Linked DNA regions of Roseobacter denitrificans OCh 114. The protein of the gene in region 2 binds, or shares a complex with, the protein of the main gene of each other region. Links are inferred from orthologs where the notes say so. Each region holds a gene or a part of one and is shown on either strand. Other genes may lie near its edges.

Region 1 (4,087 bases), 250 kb from region 2 along the record:
AATAACATGATCCTCGGGGCCACCATGATCGCCACCTGCGAAGCCTTCGCGCTGGCTGATAAACTGGGGCTGGACCGTCAGAAGATGTTCGATGTTGTCAGCACCTCATCGGGCTACAGCTGGTCGATGAACGCCTATTGCCCGGCACCCGGCGTCGGCCCGCAAAGCCCGGCCGACAATGATTACACCCCCGGTTTCGCCGCTGAGTTGATGCTCAAGGACCTCGGCCTGTCGCAACAGGCGGCTGAGGCGGTGGATGCGGATACCCCGATGGGCGCGCGCGCACTCGCGCTCTATCGCGCCTTTGTCGAGGAGGAAGACGGGCGCGGCAAGGATTTCTCCGCCATGCTGCCACGCTTCACGCAGCGCTCGCGCACAGAATGACATCGGGTGATGGCATGCGCCCCCGTTCCTCGCCGGGCTTCGAACCCCGAGGGGCAACGACGGCCCAACAGGCAGAAACAAGCCATTAAGGCGAAAACCGATGTTGCACATCTTGCAATGGCCGTGGTGGTCCCCATGTCAAAGGCACGAAAATAAACAATGGGAGCAATCATGGAACAGCAAGAAACAACCGAAGTGAATGTCAGAACCCTCGCGCAGCGCCTCAGATCTGACGTGACACTGACCGCGCCTGCATGGGTTTTTGCGCTTGGCGGTTTCGCCGTGCTTGTCTTGATCGGCGTCGCATTGGACTGACGACATCAGGGCCGGTCCTCCCGTAACCGTTCTTATCTTTGGCGGTCCGATGGCGACCGCCACAGGCCTGTGGCGCGCCGTTCTGTGAAAGCCGCAGGACCTCACGGATGATCCGGTCGCATTTGCCACAACGATCCAACCGGTACATTTGAAACCAGCGCAGGGCTGTGAGCGCGCAGCGCCACCGCCCTGTTCAAACACTTATTCGGCGGCCACTTTCTTCTGTGCCAGCATCGGTTTGAGGTATTTCCCGGTGTAACTGCCCGGCGCCTCGGCGACCTGTTCAGGCGTGCCGGTCGCCACGACCTCGCCCCCCCCGTCGCCACCTTCCGGTCCGATGTCGATGATGTGGTCGGCGGTTTTGACCACGTCGAGATTATGCTCGATCACGATCACCGAATTGCCCTGATCGACCAATTCATGCAATACATCCAACAGCTTGCGCACATCTTCGAAATGCAATCCGGTGGTGGGTTCATCCAGAATGTAAAGCGTGCGCCCGGTTGAGCGCTTGCTGAGTTCCTTGGAAAGCTTGACGCGTTGCGCCTCGCCCCCCGACAGGGTCGTCGCCTGTTGGCCAACCTTGATATAGCCTAGGCCCACGCGCATCAACGCATCCATCTTCTCGCGGATGGACGGCACCGCCTTGAAGAATTCCTGCGCGTCTTCCACCGTCATATCAAGAACATCCGCAATGCTCTTGCCCTTGAACGTGACCTCAAGTGTTTCGCGGTTGTAGCGTTTGCCCTTGCAGGTTTCGCACTCCACATAGACGTCGGGCAGGAAATGCATCTCGATCTTGATCACGCCGTCGCCCTGACAGGCCTCGCAGCGCCCGCCCTTGACGTTGAAACTGAACCGTCCGGGTTTGTAGCCCCGGGTTTTTGCCTCGGGCAGCCCGGCAAACCAGTCGCGGATCGGTGTGAAGGCACCGGTATAGGTCGCCGGATTCGAACGCGGCGTGCGCCCAATGGGGCGTTGATCAATGTCGATGACCTTGTCCAGATGTTCCAGCCCCTTGATCGTCTCGCAAGGCGCTGGCGTCTGGCGCGCCCCGTTCAGCCGCATGGAGGCCGTTTTGAACAGCGTCTCAATCGTCAGCGTCGATTTCCCGCCGCCCGACACGCCCGTCACACAGACGAATTTGCCCAGCGGATAATCCACCGTGACATTTTTCAGGTTGTTGCCCGTCGCTTTGACCACCTGCAGCTTTTTCTTGTTGCCCTTGCGCCGCGTCGTCGGAACGGCGATTTCACGCGTCCCCATCAGGTACTGCCCGGTGATCGAATTTTCATCCGCCGCAACGCGCGCCGGTGTGCCGTGGCTGACAACCGTTCCACCATGCACGCCCGCCCCCGGACCAAGGTCAAAGACGTAATCCGCCTCGCGGATCGCTTCCTCGTCATGCTCCACCACGATGACGGTATTGCCTTGATCCCGCAGATTCTTGAGGGTCAACAGCAGGCGATCATTGTCGCGCTGATGCAGGCCAATTGACGGCTCATCCAGAACGTAAAGAACACCGGTCAGGCCGGAGCCTATCTGGCTGGCCAGACGGATGCGCTGGCTTTCGCCGCCCGACAGCGTGCCCGCATTGCGGCTCAGCGTCAGATACTCAAGCCCCACATTGTTCAGAAATCCCAGACGTTCGCGGATTTCCTTCAGGATCGCGCGCGCGATTTCGTTCTTCTGCGCCGTCAGATGGTCCGGCACAGTCTCGCACCACTCAAAAGCATCCCGGATCGACATCTGGACCACTTCACCAGCGTGCAACCCGGCGATCTTGACAGCCAGGGCTTCGGGGCGCAGACGGAAACCACCGCAGGCCCCGCAAGGCCGGTTGTTCTGATAGCGCTCGAACTCTTCGCGAATCCAGTTGCTGTCTGTCTCGCGGTAGCGCCGTTCCATATTCGGAATGACGCCTTCAAACACGCGCGTGACCTGATAGACCCGGCCCCCTTCGTCGTAGCGGAACTGGATCTCCTCCTCGCCCGAGCCATAGAGGAATACCTGCTGCACCTTGTTCGGCAGATCCTTCCACTTGGTCGACTGTTTGAACTGATAGTGTTTCGCAATCGCCTCGATGGTTTGCAAGAAGTAGGGCGACTTGCCCTTGCGCCAGGGCGCGAGGGCCCCATCGGCAATCTTGAGGTTCTGATCGGGCACCACGAGCCGCTCGTCAAAAAACAGCTCGACCCCCAACCCGTCACAGTCCGGACAGGCCCCGAAAGGCGCGTTGAACGAAAACAGCCGCGGCTCGATTTCGGGAATGGTGAAGCCGCTGACCGGACAGGCAAATTTCTCCGAAAACGTCGTGCGTTCCGGCTCGCCTTCGGCGGGGGCCGTTTCAAGGATTGCGATACCATCGGCAAGGTCAAGTGCGGTGCGCAGGCTGTCGGCAAGCCGCGTTTCCAAACCCTCGCGCACCACGATCCGATCCACCACCACATCAATGTCATGGCGGAATTTCTTGTCCAGCGTTGGCGGTTCGTCCAATTCGTAAAACGCGCCATCCACCTTGACCCGCTGAAATCCCTGCTTGCGCAGTTCCAGAAACTCTTTGCGGTATTCGCCCTTGCGGTCCCGGATGATCGGGGCCAGCAGATAGGCGCGCGTCCCCTCCTCCATGGTCATCACACGGTCCACCATGTCCTGCACCTGCTGCGCTTCAATCGGTTTACCCGTCGCGGGGCTGTAGGGCGTGCCGACGCGCGCGAACAGCAGGCGCATATAGTCATAGATTTCGGTGACGGTGCCCACGGTCGAGCGCGGGTTCTTCGACGTGGTCTTCTGTTCGATGGAAATCGCAGGGCTGAGGCCGGAGATGTGATCCACATCCGGTTTCTGCATCATATCGAGGAATTGGCGCGCGTAGGCGGACAGCGATTCGACATAGCGGCGCTGCCCTTCGGCATAGACCGTATCAAAGGCGAGCGACGATTTTCCTGACCCTGAAAGACCCGTGATAACAACCAGTTGGTCGCGCGGAATATCCACGTCGATGTTCTTGAGATTATGCTCACGCGCCCCGCGCACTTCGATGTTTTTCAATTCAGCCATCATGAGCCCCCATTTCCTACTAAACGACATAGGCGTTTGACGCCGCTTCGCCAATCAAAAAAAGAGAACGAATGAGGAACAAGCCGTAATGCGCTTGGATCGGTTGCGTTCAAAGTGCCCGGTGCGTGTTTGCCGTTGCCGATGTCACCAAGGGAATCGCGCAAGACCGTAAAGACGCGGAATTTACACCCGTGAACAGAACGTTAACGGGATGATCGCAACTGCCACGGGAAAACACCCGGAAAACGTGGTTAACACCGCGAAAGTGCTTTCCAAATGGTAAATATAGTTTTACGCATCGGCAGGCTTTGACAGTCAGGCGCTTTTG
Region 2 (5,449 bases):
GGGCGTTGTTATCATCCACGTTGCCGGCTGGCGCAGTATTTTTCTGGCCTTTGTCATATTCTCACTGATCTCGGCGGTGTGGTTGGGCCTGCGCCTGCCCGAGACCTTGCCGGTGGAAAACAGACGCCCGCTGAAAATAGCGCTGATTGTGGATGCCGTGCGGCAAATGCTGCAACACCCGGTCGTGCGCATCTCGATCATGGTTCAAACACTTTCCATGGCCATGCTGTTTTCGCTACTGATGCTGATACAACCGGTTTACCAGTTTGTGTTCGACAAGCTTGAAACCTTCCCCTTCTGGTTCGGTGCCATTGCGCTGTCCTCGGCGCTTTCCAGTTTTCTGAACGCCATGTTGGTCGTGCGTTTTGGCATGCGCCGCCTGATCACCATCGGTCTGGCCATGCAGATTGGTCTGTCAACGCTCGTTCTGATGACCAGTGGGAGCGCTGCCGGTCAGGGCTTTGCCGTTTTTGCGATCTGGCAGGCGTTTGTGTTCTTTCAGGCCGGACTGTCCATTGGCAACCTCAATGCCATCGCGATGGAACCGATGGGCCATATCGCGGGCATGGCCGCGAGTGTGATCGGCGCGATTTCGACCGTGCTGGCCGCTGTGATCGCCTCGCCCGTCGGTCTGTTGTTTGACGGCACGATCAGACCGCTGGTTGGCACCATTTTGGTGCTGGCGCTGCTGGCCTTCCTGCTGATGATGTATATGGCGCGGGTTGAGGCGCGCGCGCAAAGCGCCTAGCCCGCCTTTGCTTTCTTGCGCTTTTTCTCGGCGATGACCTTTTCGGCGAGATCGCGCGCGATGGCAAACGCGCCTTTGATCTTGTCGGCATCCGCTTTCCAGTCGCGCCGCACGACGATCTTGTTGTCCTTGACCTTGGCCAGCCCGCGCTGATCCTCGATGAAGGACACAAGCCCCTGCGGTGAGGCGAATTTGTCGTTGTGAAACTGGATCGTTGCCCCCTTTGGCCCGCCATCCAACTTGGCGATCCCGGCCCGTTTGCACATCGCCTTGATGCGCACCACCAGCATCAACGTGTTGACCTCGCGCGGCAGCTTGCCGAACCGGTCGATCAATTCGGCGGCAAACCCTTCCAGTTCGACCTTGGTGGTGAGGCTGCTCAAACGACGATAAAGCCCCAGCCGCACATCCAGATCCGGCACATAGTCTTCGGGGATCAGCACCGGCACGCCGAGGTTGATCTGCGGGGCCCATTGATCGTCCGCCTCTGACAGTCCTTCCAATTCACCCGTGCGAATCTTGGCAATCGCTTCTTCGAGCATGGATTGATAAAGTTCAAAGCCCACATCGCGCATCTGACCCGATTGCTCTTCACCCAGCAGGTTGCCCGCGCCGCGAATGTCCAGATCCTGGCTGGCCAAGGTGAACCCTGCCCCCAGCGTATCAAGGCTGGAGAGCACACGCAGACGTTTTTCCGCCGTCGCCGTCAAACGCGCCCGTGGCTTTGTCGTCAGATAGGCATAGGCGCGGGTTTTCGACCGCCCGACGCGCCCCCTGATCTGATACAGCTGCGCCAGACCAAACATATCCGCCCGATGCACGATCATCGTATTGGCGGTTGGAATATCCAGACCGGATTCAACAATCGTCGTGGCCAGCAGGATGTCGAATTTACCGTCGTAAAAGGCATTCATCCGGTCATCAAGCTCACCTGCCGCCATCTGCCCATGCGCCACCACATAGGTCAGTTCGGGCAGTTGTTCGGTCAGGAACGCCTCGATCTCCGGCAGATCAGAGATGCGTGGCACCACATAAAACGACTGCCCGCCGCGATAGTGCTCGCGCAGCAAGGCCTCGCGCAGGGTCACCGTGTCAAATTCACTGACATAGGTGCGGATCGCCAGACGGTCCACGGGCGGTGTGCCAATGATGCTGAGGTCGCGCACGCCCGTGAGGCTCAGTTGCAGCGTGCGCGGGATCGGGGTCGCGGTCAGCGTCAGCACATGGATGTCCGTGCGCAGCTGTTTCAGGCGTTCCTTGTGGGTTACGCCAAAATGCTGTTCCTCGTCGATGATCAGCAATCCGAGGTTTTGAAAACGGATGCCCTGGGCCAGCAGCGCATGGGTTCCGATGACGATATCGACCGTGCCACGGCTCAAGCCCTCGCGTGTTTCATTGGCCTCCTTGGTCGGGACAAAGCGGCTGAGCTGGCGCACGTTGATCGGAAAACCGCGGAACCTTTCGGCAAAGCTCTTGTAGTGCTGGCGTGCCAGCAAAGTTGTCGGTGCAATCAGCGCGACCTGAACGCCCGACATGGCCGCCACAAAGGCCGCGCGCATCGCGACTTCTGTCTTGCCAAACCCAACATCCCCGCAGACCAGCCGATCCATCGGATTGCCCGACGTCAGATCGTCGATCACATCCGCGATGGCGCGCAGCTGGTCATCGGTTTCCGTATAGGGGAAGCGCGCGCTGAAGGCATCCCACATGCCCGGTGGCGGTTCCAGCACGGGCGCTTTGCGCAGCGCGCGTTCCGCTGCAACCCGGATCAGCTTGTCGGCCATCTCGCGGATGCGCTCTTTGAGGCGCGCTTTCTTGGCCTGCCAGGCCCCGCCACCAAGACGATCCAGCAGCCCTTCCTCGTGGCCGTATTTCGACAAAAGCTCAATATTTTCAACGGGCAGGTAGAGTTTCGAGGACTCCGCGTATTCCAGCAGAATACACTCATGGGCCGCCCCTGCCGCCGTAACGACCTCCAGCCCCTTGTAGCGCCCGATACCATGATCCACATGGACAATCAGATCGCCGGGGCTGAGCGATTCCGTTTCGGTCAGGAAGTTTTCGGCGCGGCGTTTGCGGCGGCTCGAGCGGATCAACCGGTCCCCCAGCACGTCCTGTTCGGATATGACCGTGAGGCCAGGGGCTTCAAACCCGTGTTCCAACGCCCAGACGGCGAGGTAAAGGCCACGTTTGCCGATCCGTGTCGCATCGGGCACCGGGATCGCTTCGGCCAGCCCTTCGTCTTCGATCAGCCCGGTCAGCCTTTCACGCGCGCCCTCCGAATAGCTGGCGATCAGCACCGGACCGCCTTCCATCTTTACCTTAATGTGATCAGCCAAAGCCCCGAAAAGGCTTAGGCTTTCCTGTTGTCGTTCAGGTGCAAAATTCCGCCCGATCCGCGCCCCTGCATCGGTGACATTCAACCCCGTCGGCTGTGGCAATGGGGCCAGTTGCAGCACGCGCCGCCCGCCAACTGCTGCGTCCCAAGCGGCACTGTTGAGGTAAAGCGCCTCCGGTGGGCAGGGTTTGTACACACTGTCCATCTTGGAGCGGTTGGACATGGCAATGCGGCGCGTTTCATATTGATCCGCGATGCTGTCCCAGCGTGCCTCTCGCGCGGCGGTGATCTGATCATCCAGCGACACAGAGGCCTGTGGCAAGTAATCAAATAGCGTCTCCAACCCATCGTGGAAAAACGGCAACCAGTGTTCCGCCCCTTGGTGCTTGCGCCCGGCGCTGATGGCTTCATACAGCGGATCATCCGTGCCTGCCGCGCCGAATTCGATCCGGTAGTTCTGGCGAAACCGTGTGATGGCAGCCTCATCCAGAATGATCTCGGAGACCGGCGCAAGCTCAACGAGGTCCAGCTTTTCGGTGGTGCGCTGCGTGGCGCTGTCAAAGCGGCGCGCGCCATCCAGAACGTCCCCGAACAGATCCAGCCGCACAGGCCCCATGTCGCCGGGTGGAAAAATATCAATAATCCCACCGCGCACCGCATAATCGCCGGGTTCGGTGACGGTCGGGCTTTGCACAAAGCCCATGCGCACCAGAAAATTGCGCAAGGCCTTTTCGTCGATCCGACTGCCAACGCGCGCGCTGAAGGCGGCATCCTTGAGCAGGTCGCGCGCCGGAATTTTCTGACTGGCGGCGTTCAGCGTGGTCAGCAGGATAAACCGCTCCGGCATGCCGTGGATCAACGCGGCGAGCGTCGCCATCCGCTGTGCGGAGATATCCGCATTGGGTGAGATGCGATCATAGGGCAGACAATCCCAGCCCGGAAAGACCACCACGGGCATATCTGGGGCCATGAAACGCAGCGCAGCCTGCAGCGCGGCCAGACGTTTGTCATCACGCGCGATATGCATCACCGGCGCGCTGCTCTTTGCAACTTCGTCAAGCAGCACGCGGGCATCATAGCCCTCGGGCACGCCGGAGATCGTGATATGGGTGTGCGCAGTCATGGGCTGCTTCAATTGTGTCTCAGCGCCGGAGTGTCAACCGCCCAATACGCCAATCGACAGGTTTTGGTACATTCCCCAAAGTGCTGTGACAAAGATCGACACAACGCCGATCATCTGAACATAGAGCCGATGGCGCGACAAACGTCGGCGCAAATGCTCACCCGTGGCGTCTTCGTCTCGGATCAGACGCGCGGTCGACAAGGAGAGCAACCCCACCAGTGACATCGGAAACCCCAGCAAGAACAGCGCCTGTGCGATCTCAAGCCCGTAGACAAAGCCCGTCAACAGCAGCGCGGTCAGGATAAAACACCCCAGCGCCAGCATCCACAATCCCGAAACCGTCGAGATGAACAGCAACCGGTTGGTGTTGATCCGCACCAGATCTTCGAGGTCCTGTTCCGCCTGTCCCCCGTTGCGGCGTGCACGCAGGACCATATCGAACGGAACACCAAGCACCCAATGGCTCGCCGTGGACCACAGTACCGCCAGCGCGATCCAGAACCAGAGGTTCGAAAAGGAGCGCATGTCGATCAGTTCAAAGATGCTGCTGTAAAGGTCCACGAGACGTGCTTTTCTTTTTGTCTTTCGGCACTCTTAGCGGGGCAATGTGGCAATTCCTAGCCTTGGCTTGGGGAAAAATACGTGGCAATCAGGATGTGTAACACAAAATGGACATTTGCGATGCGCCCGACACAAGCCCCCTTTCCCGCCACCCGTCTGCGCCGCCTGCGCCAAAGCCCGGCCATCCGTGCTTTGACGCGGCAGAACACGCTTACGGTGGATGATTTTATCTGGCCGGTTTTCGTGCGCGCCGGTGAGGGGATCAAGGAGGAGATCCCCTCGATGCCGGGTGTCTTTCGCCGGTCGGTCGATCAACTGGTGGAGGCTGCGCGCGAGGCGGCAGATCTGGGCATCCCCGCGATCTGCATCTTTCCCTATACCGGCATAGAAGAGCGTACAGAGGATTGCGCGGGCGCGTGGGATCCGGAAAACCACGTCAATCGGGCCATCCGCGCCATCAAACAGGCGGTGCCGGATATTGCGGTGATGACCGATGTGGCGCTGGATACCTATAACATCAACGGGCATGACGGCTTTGTCGAAAACGGAGAGATCGTCAACGACCGCACGGTCGAGGCGCTGGTCAAGATGACGCTGGCGCAGGCTGAGGCGGGCGCGGATATCATCGGCCCGTCGGATATGATGGATGGGCGGATCGGTGCGATGCGCGAAGGACTTG

The links. Proteins that work in one complex are often made in the same cells at the same time.
Region 1: the proteins of mfd (region 2) and uvrA are in contact, whole or in part, in a crystal structure (PDB 4DFC), measured with the Escherichia coli proteins. The link is inferred for Roseobacter denitrificans OCh 114 from one-to-one orthologs.

Annotation. Positions count from the first base shown.
Region 1 is NC_008209.1:2,867,015-2,871,101, forward strand. What follows is about bases 701-4,087. They hold uvrA (excinuclease ABC subunit UvrA), read right to left. Parts: upstream 3,760-4,087; coding sequence 901-3,759; downstream 701-900. Also shown: mmsB (3-hydroxyisobutyrate dehydrogenase), read left to right, coding at 1-384; RD1_RS21165 (hypothetical protein), read left to right, coding at 556-699. UniProt on the Escherichia coli protein: The UvrABC repair system catalyzes the recognition and processing of DNA lesions. UvrA is an ATPase and a DNA-binding protein. A damage recognition complex composed of 2 UvrA and 2 UvrB subunits scans DNA for abnormalities.
Region 2 is NC_008209.1:2,615,505-2,620,953, forward strand. The notes cover bases 545-4,593. They hold mfd (transcription-repair coupling factor), read right to left. Parts: upstream 4,210-4,593; coding sequence 745-4,209; downstream 545-744. Other genes in these bases: RD1_RS12600 (MFS transporter), read left to right, coding at 545-748; RD1_RS12610 (hypothetical protein), read right to left, coding at 4,243-4,593. In the rest of the region: more of RD1_RS12600, read left to right, coding at 1-544; more of RD1_RS12610, read right to left, coding at 4,594-4,770; hemB (porphobilinogen synthase), read left to right, coding at 4,891-5,449. UniProt on the Escherichia coli protein: Couples transcription and DNA repair by recognizing RNA polymerase (RNAP) stalled at DNA lesions. Mediates ATP-dependent release of RNAP and its truncated transcript from the DNA, and recruitment of nucleotide excision repair machinery to the damaged site.